Regions from separate parts of the Streptomyces kryoterrae genome, predicted to be linked through region 1. Evidence: predicted binding sites of a transcription regulator. Region 1 holds the regulator's gene; the other holds the start of a gene.
The links. The regulator HspR, encoded in region 1, represses chaperone genes until heat shock. The targets are predictions, from matches to a motif close to TTGAGNNNNNNNNNCTCAA.
Positions count from the first base shown of each region.

Region 2: dnaK (molecular chaperone DnaK) is a predicted target of HspR. The motif match lies at 1,142-1,160, and genes of this name have one in related genera.

Region 1 is NZ_CM133358.1:5,537,715-5,545,059, forward strand. It holds gene grpE (nucleotide exchange factor GrpE) at 1-52, shown strand, start outside; gene dnaJ (molecular chaperone DnaJ) at 89-1,276, shown strand; gene ACW4TU_RS24340 (heat shock protein transcriptional repressor HspR) at 1,282-1,731, shown strand; partial or broken gene ACW4TU_RS24345 (PA14 domain-containing protein) at 1,850-2,662, opposite strand; gene ACW4TU_RS24350 (sugar ABC transporter substrate-binding protein) at 3,046-4,173, shown strand; gene ACW4TU_RS24355 (transglutaminase family protein) at 4,239-5,081, opposite strand; gene ACW4TU_RS24360 (alpha-E domain-containing protein) at 5,156-6,097, opposite strand; gene ACW4TU_RS24365 (circularly permuted type 2 ATP-grasp protein) at 6,094-7,345, opposite strand, start outside.
Region 2 is NZ_CM133358.1:1,662,518-1,669,862, forward strand. It holds gene dnaK (molecular chaperone DnaK) at 1-1,096, opposite strand, end outside; gene ACW4TU_RS06845 (OsmC family protein) at 1,254-1,682, opposite strand; partial or broken gene ACW4TU_RS06850 (DUF2201 family putative metallopeptidase) at 1,749-2,162, opposite strand; gene ACW4TU_RS06855 (alkaline phosphatase family protein) at 2,179-4,254, opposite strand; gene ACW4TU_RS06860 (hypothetical protein) at 4,342-4,776, opposite strand; gene ACW4TU_RS06865 (MBL fold metallo-hydrolase) at 4,898-5,674, shown strand; gene ACW4TU_RS06870 (DedA family protein) at 5,674-6,291, shown strand; gene ACW4TU_RS06875 (MBL fold metallo-hydrolase) at 6,486-7,345, opposite strand, start outside.

The sequences.
Region 1 (7,345 bases):
GTCGGGCGACACGGCGGACGGCAAGGAGAGCGGTGGCCCGGAAGAGGGCTGACGTGAGCATTGACGCAGGAAGGGAGGGACGTCGGGGATGAGCACCAAGGACTTCATCGAGAAGGACTTCTACAAGGTCCTCGGCGTCCCCAAGGACGCCACCGAGGCCGAGATCAAGAAGGCGTACCGGAAACTCGCCCGCGAGTTCCACCCGGACGCCAACAAGGGCAACGCCAAGGCCGAGGAGCGCTTCAAGGAGATCTCCGAGGCGAACGACATCCTCGGCGACCCCAAGAAGCGCAAGGAATACGACGAGGCCCGCGCCCTCTTCGGCAACGGCGGCTTCCGCCCGGGCCCGGGCGCGGGCGGCGGCTCCTTCAACTTCGACCTGGGTGACCTCTTCGGCGGTGGCGCCCCGGGCGGGGCCGGGTCCGGCTCCGGTGCGGGCGGCTTCGGCGGCGGCATCGGAGATGTCTTCGGCGGCCTGTTCAACCGGAGCGGCGGCACCACTCGTACGCAGCCCAGGCGCGGCCAGGACATCGACACCGAGGTCACGCTGAGCTTCACGGAGGCGGTGGACGGCGCGACGGTCCCGTTGCGCATGACGTCCCAGTCACCGTGCAAGGCGTGCTCGGGCACCGGCGACAAGAACGGCACGCCGCGCGTGTGCCCGACGTGTGTCGGGACCGGCCAGGTGGCGCGCGGTTCGGGCGGCGGTTTCTCCCTGACCGACCCCTGCCCGGACTGCAAGGGCCGGGGTCTGATCGCGGAGCACGCCTGCCTGGTGTGCAGCGGCTCCGGGCGCGCCAAGTCCTCCCGGACGATGCAGGTGCGTATCCCGGCGGGCGTGGCGGACAACCAGCGCATCCGCCTGCGCGGCAAGGGAGCGCCGGGCGAGCGCGGCGGCCCGGCGGGCGACCTGTACGTCACCGTCCATGTCGACGCCCACCCGGTCTTCGGCCGCAGGGAGGACAACCTCACGGTGACGGTGCCGGTGACGTTCGTCGAGGCGGCACTCGGCGGCGAGGTCAGGGTCCCGACCCTGAGCGGCCCGCCGGTCACCCTGAAGCTGCCCCCGGGCACGCCCAACGGGCGCACGATGCGCGCGCGGGGCAAGGGCGCGGTCCGCAAGGACGGCACCCGGGGCGATCTGCTGGTCACCGTCGAGGTGAGTGTCCCGACGGAGCTGACGGGGAAGGCTCGTGACGCACTGGAGGCGTATCGCGAGGCGACCGCGGACGAGGATCCGCGGGCGGAGCTGTTCGAGGCAGCGAAGGGAGCTTGACCGAGATGGACGGTCGTCGACGCAATCCGTATGAACTGACCCACGAGACACCGGTCTACGTCATCTCGGTGGCGGCCCAGCTCTCGGGCCTGCACCCGCAGACCCTGCGCCAGTACGACCGCCTGGGCCTGGTCTCCCCCGACCGCACCGCCGGCCGGGGCCGCCGCTACTCGGCCCGCGACATCGACCTGCTCCGTACGGTGCAGGCACTGTCGCAGGACGAGGGCATCAACCTGGCCGGCATCAAGCGGATCATCGAACTGGAGAACCAGGTGGCTGCTCTGCAGTCGCGGGTGGCGGAGATGGAGTCCGCGCTGGACGGGGCGGCGGCTGCCATGCAGCAACGGGAGGCGGCGGTTCACGCCTCGTACCGGCGGGATCTGGTGCCTTACCAGGAGGTCCAGCAGACCAGTGCGTTGGTGGTCTGGCGCCCGAAGCGGCAGCAGTCGGACTGAGGCGCACACGCGGCGCGTGACACGTGGCATGCCGAAGGGGCTGGGAGGTGAGCAACCTCCCAGCCCCTTCGCGTGTGTGCGGGCTTGTTGAGCCACAGCGCCATAGCGCCGAATGTGTGGCCTGGGTCCGGGCGTCGACGGTCGTCGCGGTGACGTCTGCGCTGGCTGCCGACTGGTTGCCGGCCTTGTCGTACGCGCGTATCTCGTAGGCGTACGCCCCACCGGTCTTCGGGAGTACGGAGTCCGTGTACGTGGTGGCGGCGGTCGCGGTGGTCGTCGCGAGGGGCTTGGGGCCGAACGAACTCCCGCTCAGGGTGCGGTAGATCCGATAGCCCGCGAGGTCCAGCTCCTTGTTCTTCGCCCAGGTGAGCTTGGCCTTGCCCGTCGCCTTGTCGTACGTGACGGAGGGGCCCGTCGGGGCGAGGGGCTTGACCTTGTCGACGCTCGCCGAAGTGCGGGGTGTGTAGGCGAAGTTGACGTTCGCGTTGCCCGTCCAGGCGGCGTAGTCGACGCGCAGGGTGTGCTTGCCGGACGGAATCGTGAGGTCTACCTTGACCTTGCCGTCCAGGTACACCCGGATGCCGTCCTGCGGGGCGGCGGTGAAGGCGAACGGCCCGCCCGATCCGAAGTCCCGCGTCACCGTCCACCGCACGCCGAAGTTGTCCTTCGGGAGCCCGGTGGCGGGGGCTTTCGCGCCCCAGTTCTCGGCGATGGTGGTGTCACAGTCCGTCTTCTTCGGGGTGCCGGAGAAGGTGGTGTTCGCGAAGAACTGGCGCTTGCAGGCGGGGGAGGCGCACGTGACCGTGGCCGCCGAGGCGGTCGCGGCGGCGGCGACCGCGGTGAGCAGTCCGCCGGCGGTGGCGAGCACGGCAGCGGTCGCGGCGGTGCTCCTCGCGGCCCCGGTGACCCTCGTACGTCTGGCTGAGATCATTCGGTCCTTCGCATCCTTCGCATCCATCGCGTCCGTTCGGGAACGGCGAAATCCAGCCGTCGATGATCAGGATTCGTGAGCAACGCGCTTGGTTGTACCGATCTCGGACGGTGCCTGGACGGGTCCCGGACAGGTCTTCGCGCACTCGGTCCGGGCACTTGGGGAGGGTGTGCGAAGGCTGTTTGTGCGGACTTCCGCCACTTCTTCACGTAGGCGACGGAGTGTGATGTTGCCCTCCGGATGAGTAGTTCCGCTTGACGCGTGCGGGCTCGCCCGCGTTGTCTTTTCAGACACATGGGCCGCACTGTTGCATCCACGTCCTAAAAGCACCTGAAGTGAGCACCCGAATGTTTCGTCTGACTCGTCCGGCTCGTCCGATTCACATGAGTCGCGTGGCTCGTTTGCGTCGTTCCGCCACGGCCGTGGCCGCCTCCGTGGTCACGGTCTCCCTTGCCGCGGGCTGCGGCGCACTCGACGCCAGTGGTCAGGCCGCTGAGGCGACCCCCACCAAGGGCAACGACATCACGGTGGGCCTGCTGCTTCCGGAGACGGCGAACACCCGGTACGAGAAGTTCGACTACCCGATCATCAAGAGCAAGGTCGAGTCGCTCACCAGCGGCCAGGGCAAGGTCGACTACGCCAACGCCGGGGCGGACTCCGCCAAGCAGGCCAGGCAGTTGCAGCAGATGATCGACGACAAGGTCGACGTCCTGCTCCTCGACGCCGTGGACGCGCACGCCATCGCCGGCGAGGTCAAGAAGGCCAAGGACGCCGGGATCCCGGTCATCGCGTACGACAGGCTGGCCGAAGGCCCCATCGACGCGTACATCTCCTTCGACAACGAACTCGTCGGCGAGGTGCAGGGACGTTCCCTCCTGGAGGCCCTCGGCGGTGGGGACAACGTCTCGCAGAAGATCGTCATGATGAACGGGTCGGTGACCGACCCGAACGCCGCGCAGTTCAAGGAGGGCGCCCTCTCCGAGCTGAACGGCAAGGTGACGATCGCGGAGTCCTTCGACACCAAGGACTGGAAGCCGGAGAACGCCGAGGCGAACATGACGAAGGCGATCGCCGCGATCGGCGCGGACGACATCGCCGGCGTCTACTCCGCCAACGACGGCATGGCGGGCGGCATCATCGACGCCCTGGAGGCCGCGGGTGTCACCAAGCTGCCGCCGATCACCGGGCAGGACGCCGAACTGGCCGCCGTGCAGCGGATCATCGCCGGCGAGCAGTACATGAGCGTCTACAAGTCGTACCCGCAGGAGGCCCAGACGGCGGCCGAGATGGCCGTCGCCCGCATCCAGGGCCGCGACATCCAGTTCGACGCCCTCACCCGGGACAAGGTCGACAGCCCCACGACCAAGAACGTCCCCTCCCAGCTGGTGAGCGTCGTCGCCCTGACGAAGGCCAACATCAGGAGCACGGTCATCGAGGACGGCATCTACAAGGTGTCCGACATCTGCACCGCGAAGTTCGAGGCCGACTGCGAGGCCCTCGGGCTGAAGTAGCCGCACACCGTCCGCAGGCGTGGCGCGCACCCCGAGGTGCGCGCCACGCCTGCGGACGGGTCATTTCAGGCCACCCGCGTGAACTCCACCGTCACCTCCGGCGGCCCCCCGGCCACCCCCCGGTACACGCCCTTGTGCGGTGTCACGTCGTCGTAGTCGCGTCCCCGGCCGACCACCACATGGGACTCGTCGGCGCGCGTCCGGTTCGTCGGGTCGTAGCCGCACCAGTCGCCCGCCCAGTACTCCACCCAGGCGTGGGACTGGCCCTCCACCGGGCGGTGCAGCTCCGCCTCCCGCTCGGGGTGGAGGTAGCCGGAGACATAGCGGGTGGGCAGGCCGAGGCCCCGCAGCAGCGCGATCGTCACATGGGCGATGTCCTGGCAGACGCCCGCGCCCTGCTCCCACGCCTCCGCCGCCGACGTGTTCACGCCCGTCGTACCGGGCAGGTAGGACACCCGGTCCGCGACCAGCGACGACACCGCCGTCGCCGTCTCGTGCGGGTCGAGACCCACCGCCACCTCCCGCGCCCGCGCCACCAGTTCGGGCGGCACCGTCGTCCGTCCCGTCGTCGTCGCGTACTCCAGCAGCCGGGAGTTGGCCGTCCGGTCGGCCACCTCGGCCCAGCTCGGCGCGGGGTCCAGGGGGCCCGGCGGGGCCGTCTCCACCAGGCTCTGGGCGGTGATCGTGAGGTCGGCGTGCGGATCCATCAGGTCGAAACCCGTGACCTGCGTACCCCAGTAGTCCCAGTACGACCAGGTCGACGTCGCCGGGTTCACGGTGACCCGGGCGTCCAGCGTCGTCTGGCCGGGGAGCGTCAGCGGGGTCATCCGGACCTCGTTGTGCGAGGAGATCACGGCCTGCGCGTACGCGACATGGGTGACGTGCCGGATACGGAGCCGGCGGGTCATCGGCGCGTTCGTCGACATGATGCTCGTACCGCCGCTTGTCCCACCGCTCGTCATGCTGTCCGTCCCGTTGCCGTTCATACTGCTCGTGCTCCTTCCTGAGCCCACTCCACGGGCCCCTGGTACGGGAAGAACTTCTCCGCGACCGCCTCCGCCGAGGCCATACAGGCGGTCTGCAAGTCCTGCAGCAGCACCGGGAGCTGGTCCTCCATGGCCTGCGAGTCCAGATACTCCAGGCGGGTGCGCAGCCGGCCGATCGGGCGCCGGGCCGGGTCCTGGCGCGGGCGGCCGAGGGCCGCGAGGCACTCCTCCGCCGTGGTCAGCGCGTGCAGCGCCGAGCGCGGGAAGTCCCGGTCCAGGAGCAGAAATTCGGCCACTCTTGGAGTGTCCCCGAAACCGCTGTAGATACGCGCGTACGCCTCGTCCGCACCGCTCGCGCTCAGCAGCGTCGGCCAGTCCGGGGCGTGGGCGGCGTCCAACACCCGTACCGACAACAGCCGTACGGTCATGTCCACCCGCTCCAGGCTGCGCCCCAGCACCACGAAACGCCAGCTGTCGTCGCGGCTCATGGTCGAGTCGGCGAGTCCGAAGAAGAGGGCGGATCTGCGTCGTACCAGTTCCAGGTAGGCGTACGGGCCGGTGCGTCTGGCCGCGAGCCGCTGGTCGGCGAGGGCGTGCCAGGTGGAGTTGAGGCACTCCCACATCTCCGAGGAGACGGCTTCCCGGGCGCTTCTGGCGTTGAGCCGGGCCGCTCCGAGCGCGCCCTCGATCGCGCACGTCGAGAGGGCGTCGAAGGCGAGCTGGTCCAACACCTGCTGCATGTCCACGGGCTGGCCGCCCGCGTCGACGCCGAGGATCGCGTAGAGGGAGCGGCAGGCCGCGTCCTCGTCGCGCCAGGGGTCCTCCAGCAGACGGTGCAGATAGGCGTCCAGGATGCGGCTCGTGGCGTCGGCCCGCTCCACGTAACGGCCCGTCCACGTCAGGGCCTCGGCTATCCGGGAGAGGATCACGTCGTTCACTGCTGCGCCCCTTCCTGTACGAGGGTGAGGTTGCCGTCGGGTCCGTGCTGGCGTGGGGCGACCTCGGGCGTACCGCCGGCCGGCGGTACGGGGCTCGGGGTGTCGGCGGGACCCTCGGCGAGCACCCAGGTGTCCTTGGAGCCGCCGCCCTGGCTGGAGTTGACGATGAGGTTGCCCTCCTGGAGCGCGACGCGGGTCAGCCCGCCCGGCAGGACCCAGACCTCGTTGCCGTCGTTCACGGCGAACGGCCGCAGGTCGATGTGGCGCGGCGCCATCCGCTCGCCGGCCAGGGTCGGGGAGGTGGAGAGTGCGACGGGGCGCTGCGCGATCCAGCCCCGGGGATCGGCGGCCACCGCCGCCCGGCACTCCTGCAGGGTCTTCCGGTCGGCCTTGGGCCCGATGACGATGCCCTGGCCGCCGGCGCCGTCGACGGGCTTGATGACCAGCTGGTCGATCTGGTCGAGAATGGCTTCCAGCTGGCCCGGCTCGTCCGGGCGGAACGACTCCACGTTCGGAAGAATCGGTTCTTCGGAGAGGTAGTACTGGATCAGATCGGGTACGTAGGTGTAGAGCAGCTTGTCGTCCGCGACGCCGTTGCCGACCGCGTTCGCGAGGGTGACGGTGCCCGACTGGGCGGCGCTCAGGATGCCCGGGCAGCCGATCAGCGAGTCGGGCCGGAACTGGAGCGGGTCGAGGAAGTCGTCGTCCATCCGTCGGTATACGACATGGACGGGCACCTCACCGCGCGTGGTCCGCATCCACACCCGGTTCTTACGGCACACCAGATCGTGCCCCACGACCAGCTGCACGCCCATCAGCCGGGCCAGCAGGGCGTGTTCGAAGTAGGCGGCGTTGCTCGGCCCCGGGGTCAGGACCACCACCCGCGGATCGGTGACCCCGTCGGGCGCGGCGGCGCGCAGCGCGGCCAGCAGGCGCTGCGCGTAGCCGTCGACGGGGACGACGTGCTGCTCGGCGAAGAGGGACGGGAAGACGCGGGTCATCGCCCGCCGGTTCTCGATGACGTAGGACACCCCGGACGGCACCCGGACGTTGTCCTCCAGCACCCGGAAGTCCCCGGCCTCGTCCCGGACGAGGTCGATGCCGGCGACATGGATGCGTACCCCGCCCGGCGGCTCGATGCCCTGGGCGGCCCGGTGGAAGTGCGGCGAGCTGAGCAGCAGCCGCCACGGCACGACGCCGTCCTCGAAGGCCCGGCAGGGCCCGTAGGCGTCCGCGAGATAGGCCTCC
Region 2 (7,345 bases), 3.9 Mb from region 1:
GGACGTCCTTCACGTCACCGCGGATGACGCCCGCCTGGAGGGTGGCTCCGAGGGCGACCACCTCGTCCGGGTTGACGCCCTTGTGCGGTTCCTTGCCGGTGAGTTCCTTCACCAGTTCGGTGACGGCGGGCATCCGGGTCGAACCGCCGACCAGGATCACATGGTCGATCACGGCGAGTTGCACGCCCGCGTCCTTGATCGCCTGGCTGAAGGGCTTCTTGCAGCGGTCGAGCAGGCCGGCGGTGAGCTCCTGGAACTGGGCGCGCGTCAGTTTCTCCTCAAGGTGCAGCGGCCCGTCGGCGGAGGCGGTGACGTAGGGCAGGTTGATCGTCGTCTCCGACGCACTCGACAGCTCGATCTTCGCCTTCTCGGCGCCCTCGCGCAGCCGTTGCAGCGCCATCTTGTCGCCCGCGAGGTCGATGCCGTACTGCCCCTTGAAGCGTTTGACGAGGTGGTCGACGATCCGCTGGTCCCAGTCGTCGCCGCCGAGCTGGGTGTCGCCGTTGGTCGCCTTGACCTCGATGACGCCGTCGCCCATCTCCAGGAGCGACACGTCGAAGGTGCCGCCGCCCAGGTCGAAGACGAGCACGGTCTGCTCCTCGCCCCGGTCGAGGCCGTACGCGAGGGCGGCGGCGGTCGGTTCGTTGATGATCCGCAGCACCTTCAGGCCGGCGATCTCCCCGGCCTCCTTGGTGGCCTGCCGCTGGGAGTCGTCGAAGTACGCCGGCACGGTGATCACCGCGTCCGAGACGTCCTCGCCGAGATACGACTCCGCGTCCCGCTTCAGTTTCTGCAGCACGCGCGCGGAGAGTTCCTGGGCGCGGTAGCGGGTTCCGTCGACGGACCCCTGCCCGGGGAACCGCCAATCGCCGTCGCCCATATGACGCTTGACGGAGCGGGCCGTACGCTCCACGTTCGTCACGGCCTGCCGCTTGGCGACCTCACCGACGAGCACCTCCCCGTTCTTCGCAAAGGCCACGACGGACGGTGTGGTCCTCGCCCCCTCGGCGTTCGCGACGACGGTGGGCTCACCGCCCTCCAACACGGCCACCACCGAGTTCGTGGTCCCGAGATCGATCCCGACCGCACGTGCCACAGCTGTCCCCTTCCGCCAGGACGCTTCCCGCCCTCCAGCACAAACTTGAGCGGCTTCTTCTCAATCCTTTCTCCGGGCCCCTCCTTTGGGGTACCCCGGAAACGACGATGCCGCGCCCCCTCGGAGCAAGGGGCGCGGCAGGGTGCGTGGGCGAACGTCAGGCGAGCTTCGCCGACAGGGTGATCGTCGTACCGGTCAGAGCCTTGCTGACCGGGCAGTTCTCCTTGGCGCTCTCGGCGGCGGCGACGAAGGCGTCCTCGTCGATGCCCGGCACGGTGCCCTCCACGGTGAGGTGGATGCCGGTGATGCCCTCACCCGGCTGGAAGACGACGTCGGCCGAGGTCGTCAGCTTGGTGGCCGGGGTTCCGGCGCCGGCCAGGGCGTGCGAGAACGCCATGGAGAAGCAGCTGGAGTGGGCGGCGGCGATCAGCTCCTCGGGGCTGGTCTTCCCGTTCGCGTCCTGGGCGCGCGAGGCCCACGTCACGGGCTGCGCGGCGATGGCACCTGAGGAGTCGAAGGTGACAACGCCGTTGCCCTCCAGCAGGTTGCCTTCCCAGACGGTGTGTGCAGAGCGCGTGGTAGCCACGGTTCTTCCTTTCGCGTGTGGTCCCGAAGCCGGGGTTCCGTATGCCCCATCCGATCACACTCCGGCTCACTGCACGCGAAAGACCGGCCCCCGTGCGGTGAACGGCTGGAGCACGGTCCCGCCGCCCGTGCATCCGGACCCGTCCGTCGATCTCGGTGACCGGCGGACAGCCCGCGCCGTGTGCGGCGGCATCGCGGAACACGACCCGCGCCGCCGGTACGTTCCGTGCTCCGGCGTACGAGGTGATCGCGCCCTGCGCCTTCCCGAGCAGCGTCCGGTCCGTCGACCCGGAGGTGTCCAGGACCACGCCGAACGTACAGCGGGCGAACTCCTCGGGCGGGAAGTACCGCCCCGCGCGCGGGATGTCGGGGGTAACGACTGACGGCGCGAGGGGCGCGCGTACGACCGTACGGGCTCCGGGCGGGGCACGAACTCGTGCAACCAGCGGGCGAGTTGGGCGTCCAAGGGCAGCGGCGGATGGTCCGGCGGCCCGTGTTCAGGCGACCCGGTGGTCCCCGGGAACCCCCAGGGGCACCTGCGGCCCGTTGCACTCGCGCAGCCAGCGCCGCAGTACGCGGTGGATGTGCTCGGCGCCGACCAGCTCCTCCCCCTCCTCGACCGCCGCCGACAGCCCGAGGGGCGCCATCAGAAAGGGTTTGCCCTGGTCGCCGCCGAGCCCTCCGTGCGAGCCGATCTGCTCCTCGAAGGCGAGCACCTCACCCTCGGCCGGGTCGTACCAGGAGTTGACCATGATGTCGGCGGTGTGCGGGAAGGAGTGTGTACGGCGCACCGCGCTCGCCGCGCCGGGCCCGAAGTCGGCCAGCGGACCGCTGTGTTCGTCGTCCAGAGCGTCCACCGGGATCTCCGCGCCGTGCGCGCCCAGCACCACCCCGCCGTGCTCCTCGCTGCGGACGAGGACGAAGCCGACGCCGGGATGGTTCGCGAGAGTGGTGAGCAGCGCCGGATGGCGGGCGTCGATCTCCTCCTTGGTCATGCGGTGATGCACGTCGGGGAAGGAGATGAGCCCGAGGTTGCCGGAGGCGAGCACCAGCGGTTCGGAGTGGCGGCCCGGGGGCACGTACCGCCCGTCGTCCTCCTCGACGGGCCTGTGCAGCGCGGCGCGCACGGCGGCCCGCGCCTCGGCCCCGCTGTGGGTGCGCCGCGCCTTGCGCGGTACGGGCAGTCCGCAGCCGGCCCGGACCAGGTCGCCGAGGCCGAGCCCGTACCGCCCCCGGAAGGTCTCGCCGGGACTCTGCCCGTGGTCGGAGAGGAGGACGATCCGGTACGGGCGGGGTGCGTGCTCGGCGATCTGCGCGATCAACGCGGCGGAACGGTCGAGGCGTTGGAGGACCTTCTCGGCGTCCCGGCTGTGCGGCCCGGAGTGGTGGGCGACCTCGTCGTAGGCGACGAGGTCGGCGTAGACGGCGGTGCGGCCGGCGAGCATGTCGCCCATCACGGCGGCGACGACCACGTCCCGCTCGACGACGGTCGCGAAGGCACGGATGAAGGGGTAGAGGCCGCCGCGCGCGACCTGCGGGCGCCGTTCGCGCATCCGGGCCACGGTCGACTGGCCGACCTCGCGGCCGACCTCGGCGAAGAAGGACAGGGCGGTGCGGACGGCGTTGGCGGGGTCGGAGAAGTAGGAGAAGTAGCCCGCGCGGGAACGGTTCCCCCGGCCACGCCGCCGCCCCGCGATGGACAGCACGAGGGCCTGCTCCTCGGCGCCGCCGCTGAAGAGGTTGCCCCGGCTGGCCCCGTCGACGGTGAGCAGTCCGCCGTCGCCGGTGCGTTCGACGGCCCGGCGCTGGAGTTCGGCGGCGCTGGTGGGCCGGTTGCAGACCACGACCTCCCCGGTGTCCTTCTCGTACCAGCGGAAGGCCGGGATGTCGTGGTTGGTGCCGTGCAGGATGCCGAGCTGGCTGGCGCCGGTCTGACTGGACCAGTCGGTGCGCCAGGGGGTGAGCCGGTGCGAGGCACCCAGCCAGCTCGCCACGGTCGGCATGAGCCCCTTCTCCACCGCCCGCACCAGGACGTCGTGGCCGACGCCGTCGAGCTGCAGGAACACCACGCCGGGCGTCGTGGGGCCCTCGAACCGCCGTGCGATGCCGCGTCGGTCGGCGAGCCGGTAGAGCCGCCTTCGGTAGGCGTCGTCGTCGCGTACGGCCAGTGCCGCGCCCGTCGCCGAGGCCACGGCGGACATCACCGCGGCGACCACCACCGCCGTCTCCGGGGCCGCCTCGGGGCGGTCGGCCGGGGTCAGCCGCAGGGCGACGAGCAGCAGTCCGCCGTTCAGGAAGAAGACCAGCAGGCCGAGTACGAGGGCGGGCACGAGCAGCAGCAGCCGGACCAGCACCGGCCAGACCAGGGCCGACAGCAGACCGAAGGCGCCGGCGCCGATGGCCGCGGCGACCGCGATCCGGGTGGCGCTGTCGCCGTCACCGGACCGGATCTGGAAGTCCGGCAGGATGCCGGCCAGCACCAGCATCGTCAGCGTGGACACGGCCCACACCGCGACGCTCCGCCCGATCTGGCTGACGATCCGCCGCCAACGCCCCGCACCCACGTCCCGCACACCTCACGTCCCGGCCCGTCCCCACGGCGGGCCTGTGCACACCCTGTCACAACGGGCGGGCGGAGCCCCCGGGTGCCCCGTGCGGGTTCAGCGGCCGTCGTACCCGGCGGTCGGCATCGAGAGGCGGCGGTGGACCCGGGCCTTCATCTGGGCGTCGTACGACGGTTCCGCGTGGCCCACCGTCTCGACCCGCACCCCGCGCCGCTCGCACTCGGCGGTGAACTCGTCGACCGAGGTCAGCGCCTGCTCCAGGACCCGCTGGCTGGGCGCCACGAAGAGGTCGAGGCCCGGCTCGACACCGTCCCACAGGGCACCGTGGTCGGGGCGCAGCCCCCGTACGAGCAGCTCCCGGGTGACGACGTAGCCCTGCTCGGCGGCCCAGCGGGCGCACATCGCGTGCTGGCTGCGGGAGTCGACGAGGAACGGCTCCTCGTCGAGTTCCTCGAGCGGCGTCAGGCTGGCGATCGCGGTGACCCGCGGTACCGGACCGGGCAGGCCGACGGCGGCGTGCGCGTGTCCCATGGCGTCCCCCTAAGCTCCGGGCTTCCCCGTTCACCTCGGGGTTTCCCCACTCGCCCCGGGTTTCCCGCCGACCCTACTCCTGCCCGTAGTCTTCGGGGAGTCGCGCGAAGGAGGCAAAGGGGTGCCGGTGGAGATCACGTGGTGGGGTCACGCCACCTGTACGGTCGAGGACTCGGGCGTACGCGTGCTCACCGACCCCCTGTTCGTGCGCCGGCTCGCCCATCTGCGCCGTCGCCGGGGCGAGTTGCCCCCGCCCGGCGCATGGCGCGCGGACGTGGCGCTCGTCTCCCATCTGCACTCCGACCACCTCCATGTGCCCTCCCTCGCGCGCCTCGCGCCGGGCGTGCGCCTGATCGTGCCCCGGGGCGCGGTGAAAGCGGTACCTGGCCTGTCGCGCCGGCTGGCACATCTCCGGATCACGGAGGTGGTCGCCGGGGACCACGCAAAGGTCGGTGACCTGGTCGTCCGGGCCGTTTCCGCGCGGCACGACGGGCGGCGGCTGAACGTCGGACCTCAGCGGGCTCCCGCGCTCGGCTATGTGATCGAGGGCGAGACCCGGACGTATTTCGCCGGGGACACGGGCCTGTTCGCGTCGATGGCCGAGGAGGTCGGGCCGGTCGACGCGGCGCTGCTGCCGGTCGGCGGCTGGGGGCCGTATCTCGGCGAGGGGCATCTGAACGCGGAGCGGGCGGCGGAGGCGCTGGCCCGGTTGGCGCCGCGCAGCGCGGTGCCGGTGCACTACGGCACGTACTGGCCGATCGGAATGGACGCCGTGCGCCCCCATGAGTTCCACGCGCCGGGCGAGGAGTTCGTACGGCTCGCGGCGGCGCGTGCGCCCGCGGTCGACGTGTACCGGCTGGAGCACGGGGAGAGCGTGCGCCTGGGAGTCGCACGGTGATCGTGGTCCTGGCTGCCGCCTCGACGTCGGGGCAGGGGTCGGCGGGGCAGGCGATCGGCTATCCGACACTGTTCCTGCTGGTGCTGATCGGGGCGCTGGTGCCGGTGGTGCCCACGGGGGCGCTGGTGAGTTCGGCCGCCGTGGTGGCCTTTCACCAGACCGCGCCGCTCGCCATGGTCCTGGTGTTCGCGGTGGCCTCACTGGCCGCGTTCCTCGGCGATGTGGCGCTGTACTGGCTGGGCCGGCGCGGCATGGACTCGAGGAACGGCTCGCGCTGGCTGGCGGCGATCCGCAACCGGGCGCCGGAGGACCGTCTCGCGCAGGCCCAGGAGAAGCTGAGCGAGCACGGGGTGGCGGTCCTGGTGCTGTCCCGGCTGGTGCCCGCCGGACGCATCCCGGTGATGCTGGCCTGTCTGATGGCGAGGTGGCCGGTGCGCCGCTTCGCCCGCGGTGACGTCCCGGCCTGCCTCGCGTGGGCCGCGACGTACCAGCTGATCGGGGTCCTCGGGGGTTCACTCTTCGACGAGCCCTGGCAGGGCGTGGCGGCGGCGGTCGCGCTGACCCTGACGATCAGCGCGGCGCCCGGTGCGTGGCGGCGGATACGCGGGGCGACCTGAGCGGGAGGGCCGGGCCGGGGCCCGCGGGCTACGGCATTCCTCGGACACCAAGAGAGGCGAGCCCAGCCATTTCAGCCCGTCTGGGGGTACCCCCTCTGGGGGAGTTTGAGGACGAGCGCCTTCAGCGCGACCGGGGGTTCGGGGGCGGAGCCCCCGAGGACGGGACGGGTAGGGGCGGCGGGGGCGAGAACACCTCAGCCCAGCACCCGTGAACCCCCCACCGGCAGGTCCCACAGTTCCTCGCGGGCCAGGCCTGCCTTCTCCCAGGCGGCCCGCACCCGGATCAGCGGTTCGAGGACCGGCTCGGCCGACAGGACGAAGGTCGCCCAGTGCATCGGCGCCATCCGGCGCGCACCGAGGTCCATGGCGGCCTGTACCGCCTCCTCCGGGTCGCAGTGCACGTCGCTGAGCCACCACCGCGGGTCGTACGCGCCGATCGGAAGCAGCGCGAGGTCGATGCCCGGGTAGCGCTGTCCGATGCGGGCGAACCAGTGGCCGTACCCGGTGTCGCCCGCGAAGTAGACGCGCTGCCCGTCCAGGTCGGTGAGCACCCAGCCGCCCCAGAGGGTGCGGCAGGTGTCGGTGAGGCCGCGCTTGGACCAGTGGTGGGCCGGCACGAAGTCGAAGCGGACCCCGTCCAGTTCGGCCGCCTCCCACCAGTCCAGCTCGGTGACGTGGGTGAACCGGCGCCGCCGGAACCAGCGGCCGAGCCCGGCGGGCACGAACACCGGGGTGTCGCGCGGGAGTCTGCGCAGGGTCGGGGCGTCCAGGTGGTCGTAGTGGTTGTGGCTGATGACGACGGCGTCGACGTGCGGCAGCGCGCTCCAGGCGACGCCCACGGGGGTGATCCGGGCCGGTGTGCCGAGGATGCGGCGGGACCAGACCGGGTCGGTGAGGACGGTGAGCCCGCCGATCCTCACCACCCAACTGGCGTGCCCCGCCCAGGAGACGGCGACCGTACGCGCGTCGACGCGGGGCAGCGGGCCGGGTTCGAAGGGCAGCCGCGGGATGTCGGCGAGGCCTTCCGGGGTCGGCCGTACCGCGCCCTCTCTGG